2 regions of the Pseudoalteromonas sp. MEBiC 03607 genome follow, and region 2 is predicted to be linked to the other one. Evidence: riboswitches for the same ligand, from Rfam matches in the RefSeq annotation. Region 2 holds a riboswitch; the other holds the start of a gene.
The links. A riboswitch is a leader RNA that binds a small molecule or an ion and turns the genes downstream of it on or off. The one in region 2 is predicted to bind cobalamin.

Region 1: it holds a riboswitch for cobalamin, as region 2 does, so the genes downstream of both, E5N72_RS16125 (TonB-dependent receptor) here and E5N72_RS06370 (ABC transporter ATP-binding protein) in region 2, are expected to answer to the same signal.

The regions. Positions count from the first base shown of each region.
Region 1 is NZ_SRRY01000001.1:3,547,351-3,554,842, reverse strand. It holds gene E5N72_RS16145 (2-dehydropantoate 2-reductase) at 1-797, opposite strand, end outside; gene E5N72_RS16140 (VanZ family protein) at 790-1,140, opposite strand; gene E5N72_RS16135 (YajQ family cyclic di-GMP-binding protein) at 1,298-1,780, shown strand; gene E5N72_RS16130 (hypothetical protein) at 1,903-2,142, shown strand; cobalamin riboswitch at 2,310-2,464, shown strand; gene E5N72_RS16125 (TonB-dependent receptor) at 2,498-4,351, shown strand; gene msrA (peptide-methionine (S)-S-oxide reductase MsrA) at 4,412-4,945, opposite strand; gene E5N72_RS16115 (efflux RND transporter permease subunit) at 5,032-7,492, opposite strand, start outside.
Region 2 is NZ_SRRY01000001.1:1,399,024-1,406,515, reverse strand. It holds gene E5N72_RS06395 (cobyric acid synthase) at 1-698, opposite strand, end outside; gene cobU (bifunctional adenosylcobinamide kinase/adenosylcobinamide-phosphate guanylyltransferase) at 698-1,225, opposite strand; gene E5N72_RS06385 (adenosylcobinamide-GDP ribazoletransferase) at 1,222-2,028, opposite strand; gene cobT (nicotinate-nucleotide--dimethylbenzimidazole phosphoribosyltransferase) at 2,030-3,091, opposite strand; gene E5N72_RS06375 (iron ABC transporter permease) at 3,095-4,084, opposite strand; gene E5N72_RS06370 (ABC transporter ATP-binding protein) at 4,077-4,907, opposite strand; cobalamin riboswitch at 4,988-5,126, opposite strand; gene E5N72_RS06365 (histidine phosphatase family protein) at 5,139-5,756, opposite strand; gene E5N72_RS06360 (FKBP-type peptidyl-prolyl cis-trans isomerase) at 5,840-6,268, opposite strand; rRNA gene rrf (5S ribosomal RNA) at 6,799-6,913, opposite strand; rRNA gene rrf (5S ribosomal RNA) at 6,972-7,086, opposite strand; rRNA gene E5N72_RS06345 (23S ribosomal RNA) at 7,211-7,492, opposite strand, start outside.

The sequences.
Region 1 (7,492 bases), 2.1 Mb from region 2:
TCTATTTCTGATTGTCGGTTATGGCTGATATCTTGCTGCATAGAAGAAAAGTTTTCTGCAGTTGCAGTCATCACCGAGTAGGCTTGATCCAGTGCCTCGCAGAGCTTTACATCAACACCTTGTTTATTGGCTACCAGACACGCTTCACTCAGTAAATTAATGATGCGAGTGCTAAATTGCGGTGCACGGAGTTGGCCATTTTTAACGTTATGGATTGCTGTTAATGGGTTAATGGCAATATTGACTAACAGTTTTTGCCAGCGCAATGAGTGAATATCATCACTCACTGAAAAGTGTGGCAGGCTGCTAAATAGATGTTCAAGTTCATTGAGTTTTTCAGTTGCTGCTGCATTACATGCGCCAAGCACACTTTCGCCATTTCCTGTGTGGTTTACACTATAGGGCGTTGCTTTAAAGCCAGCTAAACGAGTTGTTAGAAACGATAACCCTTGAGTGTCTAACAGTTGGGCATTAAGTTCATCGACATTACCCATACCATTGTGAGAAATAACAAGTTGGCAGTTTTTAGTAAGGTAAGGTTTTATTTGCTTAAAAGCTGCTTGCACCTGAAATGCTTTAACAGTAATTAATACCAAGTCAAAGGGCGGCGATTGATTTAATTCTGCATAATTAATAAGGCGCGCTTTAATAGGATGTGATTTGCCATTACTTGCTTGATAAAAACGCGTGGTCAGGGTTGGCTTACGAGTCAGTAATGTGATGTCATGTTGTGCAGATAAAAAATGGCTAAATAGCAGGCCTATTGCGCCATCACCCACTACTAATAAATTAGCCATTACGTTGATTACTACCTAAATGAAAGCCAAGCTTTATAGCAAAATAGCTTACAGCACCAATAAAGTCAGCGATAAAGTCACCAACTGAGGCTTGGCGATAAGGCAGCATATCTTGCATAAATTCAATGGCGGCTCCGTAGCCTGCTAACAGTAAAATTTGTACCATTAGAGGTAACTTAAATGCCTTGTCCATCACCAAAGCGAGTATGAAGAAAATACCAAAGTGCGCTACTTTATCGACGTGAGGAAACAGGTTGCCAACCCCTTTAATTTCTTTGGCAAATAAAATCGTAAAGCCAATAATGCTGGCTAAGAAGATAACTTGGTAAACACGCCTTGTCACAATAACCCCTAAAAATGCCGAAATTGAATGGCCAGTATATCAAACAATTTTTGCATCGCACCTGAACAAATCGGATAAAAATAGAAAGAATCGACAAATAAGCGTTATAATTGCCAACCATAAACGAATTTAAAAAAGACTATGTTAGGAGAACCCCATGCCTTCATTTGATATTGTTTCTGAAGTAGAAATGAACGAAGCGCAGAATGCAGTAGATAATGCAAAGCGTGAACTAGAGACGCGTTTTGATTTTCGTGGTGTTGATGCATCAATCGAACTAAGTGACAAAGTAATTAAGTTAAAAGCTGAAGCACCACAGCAAGTGATGCAACTTTTTGACATTCTTGCAGCAAAAATTTCAAAGCGTGGTTTGGATGTATCTAGCCTTGAATTAAGAGACGAGTCACGTAGCGGCAAATACGTAATGCGTGACGTTGCACTTAAGCAAGGTATCGAAAAAGACGTAGCGAAGAAAATCGTTAAGTTAATTAAAGACTCAAAAATCAAAGTACAAGCCGCGATTCAAGGTGAAGAATTACGTGTAACTGGTAAAAAACGTGATGATTTACAAGAAGCAATGCAAGTTGTTCGTACTGCTGATTTAGGTCAACCATTCCAGTTCAAAAACTTCCGCGATTAAAACTTATGGCTTTAAGCTGTAAGCCAGTAAGTTTCTGAGCTTTACAAGGAGCGTATCATGAGACGAATATTAGGTTACAGAGAAAAAGATATCTTCTAGCTATTTTCAGCTAGAGGATATTTATGTCAGTAAAAAACAAAACAATTGACCGTAATAAATACGGTAAAATAAACAGAAAATACACAGGTCCACACAGTACTTATTTTTATCAACAAACACCAAGTTGGTGGGTAAAAATGACGATGACTAAGCCAAGAAGACGCTTAAATAAAGCACTTTGCAAGCGTGTGATGAATGGTGCTGACCCAGAAGGAATTGTTTTTCCGTTAGGAAACTCAAAACCTCATGAGTATTTCTGGTAATTATTTGTTTGATAAAAGCCAATCAGCATGCTGATTGGCTTTTTTACTTTCGGCTTACGGCTTACAGCTTAAAATTTGTCTTTAGCGGTATAGCCGTCCATTGACATTCTTCCCTAAAATCATCACAATAGCAGCCTATTTTCAAGGTGCTTGCTGTATCTACAAAGATACGTGTTATTTCAAAGGGTGAAATAGTCGCAAGATAATCGGGAAGTTGGTGCGTTTTCAGGGAGAAAACAATGCCAACACTGCCCCCGCAACGGTAATGTGTATGCCATACATACGCAGAGTCCGGAGACCGGCCTTGAAGTAACTTACTATTTGCGTGTGCGGTGGGCACAGGCTAGGGGATATCATGCTAAATAAATCTGCGTTAGGCGTAGCGATTGCTGCTGCGTTGTCTTTTTCTGTATCTGCTGACGAGCAATCAATCGAGCACATCACAGTTACTGCCAATAAATTCGAACAATCAATTAATGATGTATTAGCTAGTGTTACAGTTATTGACCGTGCTGATATTGAGGCAAGTTATGTTCGTGACTTACCAAGCTTACTGGCAACTCAAGCTGGCTTTCAAATTAATGCCAATGGTGGTTTTGGGCAAAGCTCAGGTGTTTCACTACGTGGTGCAAGCTCTCGCCATACGCTTATTTTAATTGATGGTGTACGTACAGGATCAGCAACACTTGGCTATAAAAGTATTAGCAATATTCCTTTAAACAGTATTGAACGTGTTGAAGTAGTAAAAGGCTCACGTGCTGCTGTATATGGTTCTGATGCGCTAGCGGGTGTGATCAATATCATTACGCGTAAAGCACAAAATACGACTTTAGATGTCACTTTTGGCTCAGATGCTTATCAAGAGTATCAAGTGGCGACAGGCGGTCAGTTTGCGGGCGTTGATGTTGCTGTTAATGCCGGCTATGAAAAAACAGATGGCTTTGATGTGCTGCAAGGTTTAGCGCCAGATGAAGACGGCTACGAGAACAAAAACCTTGGCTTTAATCTAGGTTATCAAAATGAGCAACTAGGTGAGTTTTTAGCGCAAGCACAATACTCAGAAGGCGAAGCACAATACGATAGTGCCTATAGCCCAGCAGACAGCACGGTAGAAAAAGGTGAGTTCGAAAATTACCAAGCATCATTAGGCTGGAAAAAAACTTTCGACAAACACAGCCATGCCATCGATATTGCCATATCAAGTGATAGTTCAGATGACTCACGTATTGATTACACAGGCGCAACGGTGGTCGATAAGTTTGAAACTGAGCGTGAGCAAATTGATTACAATGGCCAATACTTTTTCAATCAAGCATTAACACTAAGCGGCGGTTTAAATTGGTATAAAGATGAAGTAAACACTAACTCAGGTACTTACTTAAAAGACAGCCGTGAAGTATTCGCTGCGTTCATTGGCGCTTATTATGATGATGAACAAGTACTTGCAAACCTAACTGTTCGCCAAGATGATGACCAGCAGTTTGGTGATGAAACCACTTACACAGCCGCTGTTGGCTATCACTTAAATGACATCGCCACATTCCGTGTAAGTCAAAGTACTGGTTTTAAATCTCCAACTTTTAATGACCTATATTATCCAGGCTCGGGTAATCCAGAGTTAAACCCTGAAACATCAGATAACCAAGAGCTAGGCCTATCACTCAATGTGAATGATATTAGCCTTGATATTGCGATTTTCCGCAGCGAAATCGACAAAAAAATCGCCTGGGCGCCAAATGCATCAGGGCAGTGGATCCCCACTAATATAAACGAAGCTCGCCATGAAGGTGTTGAGTTTAGCTTTAAAAACCAAGTGTTTGGCTTTGATCACAGCTTTAACTTCACTTACCTCTCTGCTGAAGATACCGAAACCGGTCAGTCACTAACCTATGTGTCAAACCACAGTGTGAATTGGTCATTACATAAAGCATGGGGTGATTTTGATGCCGGTATTGATATGCAATACCGTGGTGACCGTGATGGCAAGTTAACGCACTTACCTTCGTATACGTTATGGAATTTAGTTGGTCACTACCAAGCAACTGACAACTTAACTGTGTCACTACGTGTAGAAAACCTATTCGATAAAGAGTACAACGCCGTTGATGCCTATGGTACAGACCTAGATGGTGATTACATCAACGACGAATTTTATTACTACAACACGGCCGAGCGCCGCTTGTTTGTAGGTGCCCGTTATCAGTTCTAATAATAAGGAAAATTATTAGTTCTGCGTCTAAAAGCTCGCTACCTACTTAGCGAGCTTTTTTCATTTTAGTTTATCAGCGAAGTATTGACCGAATTTCTCAAGTTTAGGCGCGATAAGGATACTGCAATAACCTTGATTCGGGTTTTCATTGTAATAGTCTTGGTGATATTGCTCTGCTGGGTAAAAGTTCGATATTGGGCTAAGCTCAGTGACAATTGGCTCACGAATTTGCTTCTGTAAAGCTGCTATCATTGTTTGCGCTTCAGCTTTTTGCTGCTCAGTATGATAATAAATAACACTACGATACTGTGTGCCTACATCGTTGCCTTGTCGATTTAATTGTGTGGCATCGTGTAAAGTAAAGAACATTTCAAGAAGGGTATTATAGCTCACAATACTGCTGTCAAAATCGAGCTGAACAACCTCAGCATGACCCGTTAAGCCAGTACATATTTGCTGATAACTTGGGTTTTCAATTTCACCGCCTGCATAGCCAGAACTGACATTAAGCACGCCTTTCACTCGTCTAAATGCAGCATCAATACACCAAAAGCAGCCACCGCCAAAAGTAGCTATTTGTATGTTGTTATCCATCGTTTATTCCCTCACTGTTTTGCTGACTATAGCCGAAAAAACAAAACGCCGTAAAGACGGCGTTTTATTGTTGCTTAAAGACAGTTCTAAATTTCTTCCAACGGTTTGTCTTTAGCTTGTTGTTCTAACTTGCTTTGTAAATACTCAGGCGACTGAGTATTACGGGCTAGGGCAGTATATGCTGCTGGCACAACAAATAGAGTTAGTAAGGTTGCCACTATTACACCTGTAAATACCACCACACCAATTACCATACGGCTCTCTGCACCCGGGCCACTTGCAAGTACCAGTGGTACCGAGCTCATCACTGTGGTCAGTGAGGTCATAATAATCGGGCGTAAACGCTGCGTTGCCGCTTGGGTAATCGCTTCGTTAAATTCAACGCCTTTATCACGCAGTTGGTTGGCAAACTCAACGATTAAGATACCGTTTTTCGCGCTTAAACCAATCAGCATTACGATACCAATTTGGCTGTAAATGTTCAGAGTGAGATCTGTGTACCAAAGGCCAAATAATGCGCCGACTAAGCCAAGCGGAACAGTCAACATAATCACAAATGGGTGAATAAAGCTTTCAAACTGTGCAGCAAGAACTAAGAAAGTTACTGTGAGCGCAAGAATAAACACATAGGTCATTGCTGATGCGCCTTCATAGAACAGTTGCGACTCACCTTTATAGTCAATTGCACCATCGATGTCGTTTTCTTCAGCGGCAACTTGATTTAAGAAGTTAAGCGCTTCTTCTAGGGTATAACCATCGGCTAAGTTTGCACTTAACGTAATTGCGCGCATACGGTTATAACGATTTAAACGTGATGCTGTGGCTTCTTCTTTTAAGCTAATTAAGCTATCTAGCGGCACTAATTCGCCACTGCGTGATTTTAAGTAGATATTTGAGATATCGGTCGGGTTCGCAAAGTCTTCTTTAGTACCTTTTAGTATCACATCGTATTCTTCACCACGGTCAATAAAGGTTGTTACGCGGCGCTGCCCCAACATGGTCTCGAGAGTGCGGCCTACATCAGACACCGAAACCCCTAAATCCGCTGCTTTGTTTTTATCAATGTTGATTAAAAACTGCGGGAATGTTTCTTTATAATCATGGTCGATTCTTACCAAACCAGGGTTTTTCTCTGCACGTTTAATAATGCGGTCTCGCCAATCGGCTAGTTGGTCGTAATCGTTACCTTGCAGTACAAACTCAATAGGACGTGATGAGCCACCGCCGCCAATACCACGGCGCATAATTGCAAACGCACGCACATCAGTTACTTCGGTCATTTTACTGCTTATCTCGTCCATTACTTCCCAGGTTGAGCGCTTACGCTTATCCCAGTCAGCCATGCCAATGATAGCAACACCACCTTGACCACCCCAGCCAGGCACACGAACAAGCACTCGGCTTAATTCGCCAGACTCTGAGTAAGGCATTAAACGTTCTTCAATTTTCGCCATGTTGGCTGCGTTATTTTCATAACTTGCACCCTCAGGCCCACTCATCATGATAAAGAAAGTACCCCGGTCTTCTTTTGGCGTAAGCTCTGATTGTACTTTTTGAAATAGCATAAAGCTGGCAACACCGGCCAAAATCATGGTTAGTAGTAAGCTCCACTTACGGCCCATATTAGAAGTAAGTGAGTTACGATAAGCATTTTCGATTTTGGCGAAGGTTTTATCCATCCACTGGCTAAATTTACTCTCTTTTTCAGAAGCCTTGAGTACTTTTGAACACAGTGCCGGAGAAAGTGTTAATGCTGTAATACTAGAAAAGAACACAGCAGCACTAACAGCCATCGCAAACTCGGTAAATAAAGCACCAATACGGCCATCCATAAACACCAGCGGTACGAACACAGAGATGAGGACGAGGGTAGTGGCAATAATCGCAAAACCAACTTCACGAGCACCACGGAACGCAGCCAATAAAGGTGGCTCGCCTAACTCAATGCGGCGGTGAATATTTTCTAGCATAACAATCGCGTCATCTACCACTAAACCAATAGCCAATACCAGTGCTAGCAGAGTTAATAAGTTGATTGAGTAGCCCATAGCAAGCAAGAATATAAAGCTACCCACTAACGCAACAGGTACTGTCACAGCAGGGATAAGCGTTGCGCGAATATTACCTAAAAATAAGTAGATAACTAACACTACCAGCGCCATTGAAATCGCAAGCGTTCTATATACTTCGTCAATTGATTCTTTGATGAAAATTGATGAGTCGTAGCTGTCTTGAATAGTGGTGCCTTCTGGCAAGTTACGCTTAATTTTTTCGAGCTCAGCGCGGGCGTTATCAACCACGGTAAGCGTGTTCGCTTTGGCTTGTTTTACAATACCCAAACCAATCATGTTACGGCCATTACCACGGAACAGGCTTTCGTCGTCAGCAGCTTCTAAATGAACATCAGCCACTTCACCTAAACGCACCAAATAGCCATCTTCACCCCGTTTAATTACTAGGTTTCGAAAGTCTCGCTGATCTTTATAACTACGCGCGGTACGTACTGTAAAATCACGGTCAATAGATTCAATTTCACCGGCGGGTAAT
Region 2 (7,492 bases):
GCATCTAGTGCTAAGTCATGTAAATAAGGTAACACCCCAAGCACAGGCTTATTGGTGTATTGCTCTAACCAATCAAGGCCGCCTTGTAATAGCGCAATATCGCCCCGAAAACGGTTAATCACAAAGCCTTTAACGCGCGCTTGCTCTGAGTCAGACAGTAACGCTAATGTTCCGACTAAATGAGCAAACACGCCGCCTTTGTCGATATCGGCGATAATGATCACCGGACAATCTACCGCCTCAGCGTAACCCATATTGGCAATGTCGTTTTCGCGCAGGTTTATTTCTGCAGGGCTCCCAGCACCTTCAACAACCAGTAATTCAAAACGTTCACTTAAACGCTGCTGCGAAGTAAGAACCGCATCCATCGCCACTTTTTTGTAGTCGTGATAACTGTCCGCTTCCATATTCGAAAGCGCTTTACCATGAACGATTACCTGCGCCCCAGTATCACTGTTAGGTTTTAATAAGATAGGGTTAAAATCGACTTCTGCGGGCACTTTTGCCGCTACAGCTTGCAAAGCTTGTGCTCGGCCTATCTCGCCACCATCTGCTGTTACGGCGCTATTTAACGCCATATTTTGTGGCTTAAAAGGTGCAACCTTTATGCCTCGCTCTGCAAAGATCCGACAAAGTGCTGCAACAAGGGTACTTTTGCCTGCATCTGAAGTTGTGCCTTGCACCATTATTGTTTTCATCATTGTTCTCTTTTTAAGGTTTGTGCAAGACCTGCAATCACAAACTCAACACGCGCAACTTGCTGTGCTAAGGCTTGATGCAACCAACCTGAATGATCAACAAACTGACGGCTTAATTCACCGAGCGGAACAATGCCATGACCCACTTCATTGCTGACAAAAATCACCTCACCCGGCAATTGCGATAGCACATCGAGTAAGGCCGCTTTTTGCTCAAGCCAAAATGCTTCACCCTGCTGGCATAAGCAATTACTCAACCACAAGGTTAAACAGTCCACTAAAATACAGTTTTCAGCTTGGCTATGTAGTTGTAGTGCTTTAGCCAAATACAAAGGCTCTTCGACAAGTTGCCAATGCTTAGCGCGCTCTGCTTGATGCCTATTAATTCGGGCTGTCATTTCTTCATCACCCGCATTTGCTGTGGCAATGTAGATAAGCGGCTTGTCTGAATTTATTGCCAGCTGCTCAGCAAAACGGCTTTTACCGCTGCGAGCACCGCCTAAAATTAAGGTGTGTGATTGGCTCATAACATACTCACTAGACATAAGTAGGTAACAAGCTCAGATACTTGTTGGGCAGCACCTAAGCAATCACCGGTGTAGCCAGATAACTGCTTTTCAAACCAGCGCTTCAATAGTAAACGAGTAACAAAAAGCACACTGACGAGTATTAATAATTGCCCTAGAGTGAAGCCAAAAAACAACCATGCTATTGCTAACACAGCAAAGCCAGTTGCTAGCAGTATTTGATAACTTTGCGTGCTTAAATACATCGCAATTGGTTTTACTTTAGATGTGGCGTCCTGACTTACATAGTCCATATCTGCAATTAAACTTGTTGCCACAACCCGGCTTAAGCTTTGTCCTAAAACAAGTGCAATAATCAGAGCACTGGTTACTTCGCTAAGTGCGACAAGTGTTTGGTACTTAACTAATAAAGCCATCACAAGCGCCGCAGCACCATAGGTGCCTAAGCGACTATCTTTCATAATGTTGAGCTTATCTGCAACTTGCCAACCGCCACCAAAGCCATCCCAGACATCAGCAAGCCCATCTTCATGAAATGCCCCTGTGATTATCAAGCTAAACGCCATAACTAACGCGACTGCAATGGCTGCGGTGAATAACCAACTTAGCAGCAAAAAGTTTAACGCTAAAATTGCGCCTAATAATACTCCGACCAATGCAAAATAACGGCTGGCCTGATTGAGCGCCTTATTCGATACTGCAAAGTTTAATTTAACGGGTATACGCGTTAAAAAGCTGAGCGCCAGTAAAAATAACTGAAGCTGACTTGGGGTCGTGTTTGAAGTGTGTTGTTCCGTGCTCATATCAAACTACTTGCTCAACATTGGCATCGGCAAAACTTGCCATGTCATTGTAAAACGCCAAAGATGCTTGCAGTAAAGGTAAGGCAAGCGCAGCACCTGTGCCTTCTCCTAAACGTAAATCTAGCTGTAATAAAGGTGATGCGTGCATGGCATTAAGCATTGTTTTGTGCCCTTGCTCATCAGAGGCATGGGCAAATAACATGTAATCGCGAGCGTTTGCATTAATGCGAGTTGCAACAAGCGCTGCTGCAGTACAAATAAAGCCATCCACGATCACCGCCATGCCGAGCTCCGCAGCAGCTAAAATGGCACCGGTGATCTGAACAATTTCAAAACCACCTAATGCAGCGAGTGTCATTAGTGGGTCGCTAAAATGAGCTTGATGCAATTGGAGGGCTTGCTCCACAACCTTGATTTTTTTAGCTATAACCTCATCACTCACACCTGTGCCTTTACCAACACATTGGTTGGCAGGTAAGGACAACAAAGCAGCCATTAATGCCGCAGCACTTGTAGTATTACCAATACCCATCTCTCCAAACGCAATAGTATTGCTGCCTTGCTCATAGAGTGAATGAACTCGCTGCTTTGCTAATTCAAACCCTTTTTCAACGTGACTACGAGACATGGCCATTTCAGTATTCAGTGGGGCAGTGATTTCACCTAAACGCTGGTTATGCACACTTTTATCATGTGCTGTAGTGAGTGTTCCGGCATCGACAACTTCGAGCTGCCAACCAAGCTGGCGACAAAATACATTGATTGCAGCGCCTCCAGCTGCAAAGTTTGCCACCATTTGTGATGTAACAGTGCTAGGAGCAATTGACACACCTTGACTTGCCACACCATGATCGCCTGCAAATACAACCAGAGAAGGCTTTGAAATAACTGGTTTAAAGGCAAGTAGCGCCTGCTCACTATCAAGCTGCTTTGAAAAAATAAGCGTTAATTGTTTAGCACAACTCTCAAGCTGACCTAAAGCACCAAGCGGCTTCGTTTTAAGGTCTATCTTTTGTTGTATTACAGCTGAAAACTGCTGGTTAATTGGCATGATATTAAACATTAGCTACCTGCTCTGTTTACGAAAATAAAGTAAGAATAAAAAGAACACGCTGCCGATAGCTGCAGTGATCACACCAACGGGTAATTCTTGGTTATTCAATAAGGTTCGGCATAACACATCTACCCACACCATAAAAATGCCACCGACCAAGGATGTCATGACTAAGTTATGACTGCTGCCTTGCGGCGAAAAGTAGCGCACAATATGCGGGATCATCAGACCTACAAAACCAACGCCTCCACATAGAGCAACAAGCACCGCTGTAATTAATGAACTTAGCAGCAGCATCATGATCCGAAAGCGTTGGACATGAATCCCCAAAGTCGCAGCACTTTCATCGCCAAGTAGCATTGCATTAAGCTGACGACGAAATGCAATCATCAAAGTCATACAGGCAATAATAACGGTAAACGGCAGCCAAAGAGTGCCCCACTGCGCCCGAGAAAAACTGCCCATTGTCCAAAATAAAATAGCTGTAATTGCTTGAGGATCACTAAAATAAAGCAGCAGGCTAGTCAGAGCGCTAAATAAGAAGGATAAAGCAACGCCGGCAAGTAACATGGCTTCAACTTGACCAACATGTCGACGCCCAGCAATAGCAATGAGCAACAGCATTGAGAGTAAGCTTCCGGCAAATGCAGCAACTGACATACTAAAGCCAAAACTCACACCAGTAAGGGCTATAAAGCACACCACACCAAATGAAGCCCCTGAAGAGATACCAAACAAGTAAGGATCAGCAAGCGGGTTTCGGGTTACGGTTTGCAAAATTAATCCCGCAAGAGCCAGTCCAGATCCTGCTAAAAATGCCAGCACCGTTCTTGGCATGCGTAACTGCCAAATAATCCGCTGCACGAATTCATCACCACCTTGGCTAAACAGGCCATTTAGTACCTCACTCAATGGTGTGTTTGCAGCACCAAAGCTCAGAGCGAAAAAACAACTAATAAGCCCAACAACAGCACAGATACTTAAACGCATTGCATCAGTCATTTTGATGCTCCTGTGTCTGATAGCCATAAAAATAAGTTATATGCGGGATAAACTTATCGGTGTTTGATTGCGGATGAGCAGACACCGCAGCGCAGACACCAAATACATCGCTCAACAGCTGCTCAGTAAGCACCGCTTTTGGTTGCCCCTGACAAACCAATTGCCCTTCGTCAATTACCAGTAATTCATCACACAAACTCGCTGCAAGATTTAAGTCATGAAAAGAGGCAAGCACAGTCACATCGAGGGACTTTGCTAATTCCATTATTTGAATTTGGTATTTAACATCAAGATGACTGGTAGGCTCATCCATGATCAAAAGCTTAGGTTGCTGTACGATAGAACGTGCAATGAGTGCTCTTTGCTTTTCACCACCAGAGAGCGAGTCGAATGCTTGCTCACTATGATGAGACAAACCAACCTGCTCAATCGCTTGATATATTCGCTGCTTATCGTTAATAGACGTGCCGCTGAAAAGTCGCTTATGAGGTGTTAGCCCTAAACTCACCACGTCGAACAGAGACAAATTAAACTGCGATGGAGACTCTTGTAAAACTACAGCAACCTGCTTTGCAAACTCATCAGCACTGATTTGCCAGATATCTTCACCGTTTAGCAACACAGCCCCTTGCTGAGGTTTCAAGTAACGATAAAGACAACGCAGTAAGCTTGATTTACCTGCACCATTAGGGCCAAGTAAACCTATAAACTGCCCAGCTTTTAACTCAAGGCTAATTGATTTAAGTATTGTTTTATTCGCAATACCCCAACTTAAATCAGAGACTGATATTAATGGCGCAGAGCCGTGGCTAGTTTGTTGCAAGCTTGTTCTCTCTTGGCGAGCAACCACAACGCACAAGAAAGCACTGATAAGTACCAGAAAATGACGTGAGTTTACCCGCTCGATGATTAATTGTTAGTGCTAAGTATCTGGCTGACCATACTTATGATGGATTACAGTTGCGGGAACAGCTGGAGAATTTCACTCCATTCCATAGCATATGTGTATTATGGCGGGCTAAGTAAATAATTCAATGAATATCACTCTAGATGGCTAAAAAACAATTTTTGGCCAAGTTTTTCCTTGTTCATCTATATATACATCGAGTGTAACAAGTCCCGCATAAGGGAGGTGAAAAACATTTAAATGCGTGGCTGACTGTTTTGGCATCTGGCAAACAATAGCAAGAATTTGTTTAATTACACCAGCGTGGCTGATTACCAATGACTGAGTATGTTTAGTTTCACTCAATGAGTTTAAAAACGTTTGCCACCAAGCTTCTACCCTTGCGTAAAAGTCAGCCATTGATTCACCATTGGGTACTTTTACCTGCCAAGGATGCTGCCAAAAATCACCGATATGAGGTTTACTGGTTTGCTGCCAAAGCTGCTGATAGTCTTGGCCATCCCAATCACCAAAATTAAACTCTTTCAGCGCATTGAAATACTGAACATTCAATGTGTGTTGATTTGCTAAAAAATCAGCATAGACTGAGCAACGCTTTAGCGGTGAGCTATATATAGCATTTAAATTCAACAGTTCAGCAGAGGCTTGGCGCATTTGTTCAAGACCATGCTTTGATAAATCAACATCGATTTGCCCAGAAAGAATACCCGGTGTGGCAATTTCGCCATGGCGAAGAAAATAAACTCGTGAAGTAAATGCGTCCATAATGTTCCTCAGTAACCAGTAGTGAACGTTAACGCGTTTCAAATACTCTGTCGAGTTATGCTAAAGGACTTATGCGAGAAGAATTAAGCTAAACGCATCAACCGAACGTCAAAATGCAGCACTGCGTTCGCACCAATTTTTCCGCCGTTACCTTTTTTACCCCAAGCAAGCTCTGGGGGGATCACAAATTCATAGCGAGAGCCGATATTCATTAATAACAAACCTTCTCGTAACCCTTCTATAGCTTCTGATAAAGCAAACACCTCTGGCATACCCGCTTTATAACTGTCGGCAATGACACTGCCATCAGCAAGCATAATACGTTGATTAATGACCACTGTATCGAACTCTGTCACGCGATCCCCTGCAACATCATCAATCACTTTATACATTAAACCCGATGGGCATAGATGCGTATCAGGATGAGATGAGAACTTAGCGATGAATGCTTCACTATTTTTACGATTTAACCCTGAAGAACCTTTTGACTTGGTTGTTTTCTTACGAGACACAGTAAACCCTAATTGTATTACAAATATAAACGCTTTATCGCATAACAACGTTAGGGAAGCAAGGGGCACTGTGGTTTGTAGTGAGTTAGCGAGAGTAAAGTTAGAAAGAGGAAAGTTTTAAAGCTCTGGCGTAGGTTGGGTAGAGCGCAGCGAAACCCAACACAGAGAGCTATCAGCTTTCAGCCGTCAGCGATCAGTCGCGCGGTGGGGTTGTTTGGTGCTGCGTCTCCCTCTGCCGGAGGCTCTAGGCTCTAGGCTCTAGGTTCTAGGTTCTAGGTTCTAGGTTCTAGGTAAAGTGTACTTGTAGGAATGGCTTTAGCCATGAATGTGTTTGTTATGGTCTGATTCGGCACTGAAGTGCCTCCTACGGGGTTTTGTTGCTGTTGGTGACTCAGTTACATAACAACTCTGACATCTAATCTCTAACCACTGATGTCTCTGTGTTTCAGCTGACGTCTGACGGCTGAAAGCTGACAGCTCCAGACGCAAAAAAGCCCGACTCTCTCGAATCGGGCTTTCTTTAATTAGGATCCTGGCGATGTCCTACTTTCACATGGCAAATGCCACACTATCATCGGCGCTGTTTCGTTTCACTACTGAGTTCGGCATGGGGTCAGGTGGGTCCAAAACGCTATTGTCACCAAGAAAATTCTGTTCAATTTTCTTATTATTTTTAATTTAAAGTCTTGCGACTGAATTAGGAGCCTGGCGATGTCCTACTTTCACATGGCAAATGCCACACTATCATCGGCGCTGTTTCGTTTCACTACTGAGTTCGGCATGGGGTCAGGTGGGTCCAAAACGCTATTGTCACCAAGCAAATTTGGTTTGTTAATCGCTTTTGCAATTAACTAAAATCTGGAATTCTGATATCAAGTAAATGTCTACTTTAGTGTCTTAACTTCTGTCTGTTACGCTGTCATAAAACGCGTTTGGCGTTGTATGGTTAAGCCTCACGGGTAATTAGTACAGGTTAGCTTAATGGCTCGCACCACTTCCACACCCTGCCTATCAACGTTGTAGTCTTCAACGGCCCTTCAGAGACTTTAAAAGTCTAGTGAGAACTCATCTCGAGGCCTGCTTCGCGCTTAGATGCTTTCAGCGCTTATCAGTTCCGAACGTAGCTACCGGGCAGTGCCATTGGCATGACAACCCGAACACCAGCGGTTCGTTCACTCCGGTCCTCTCGTACTAGGAGCAACCCCTCTCAATTCTCAAACGCCC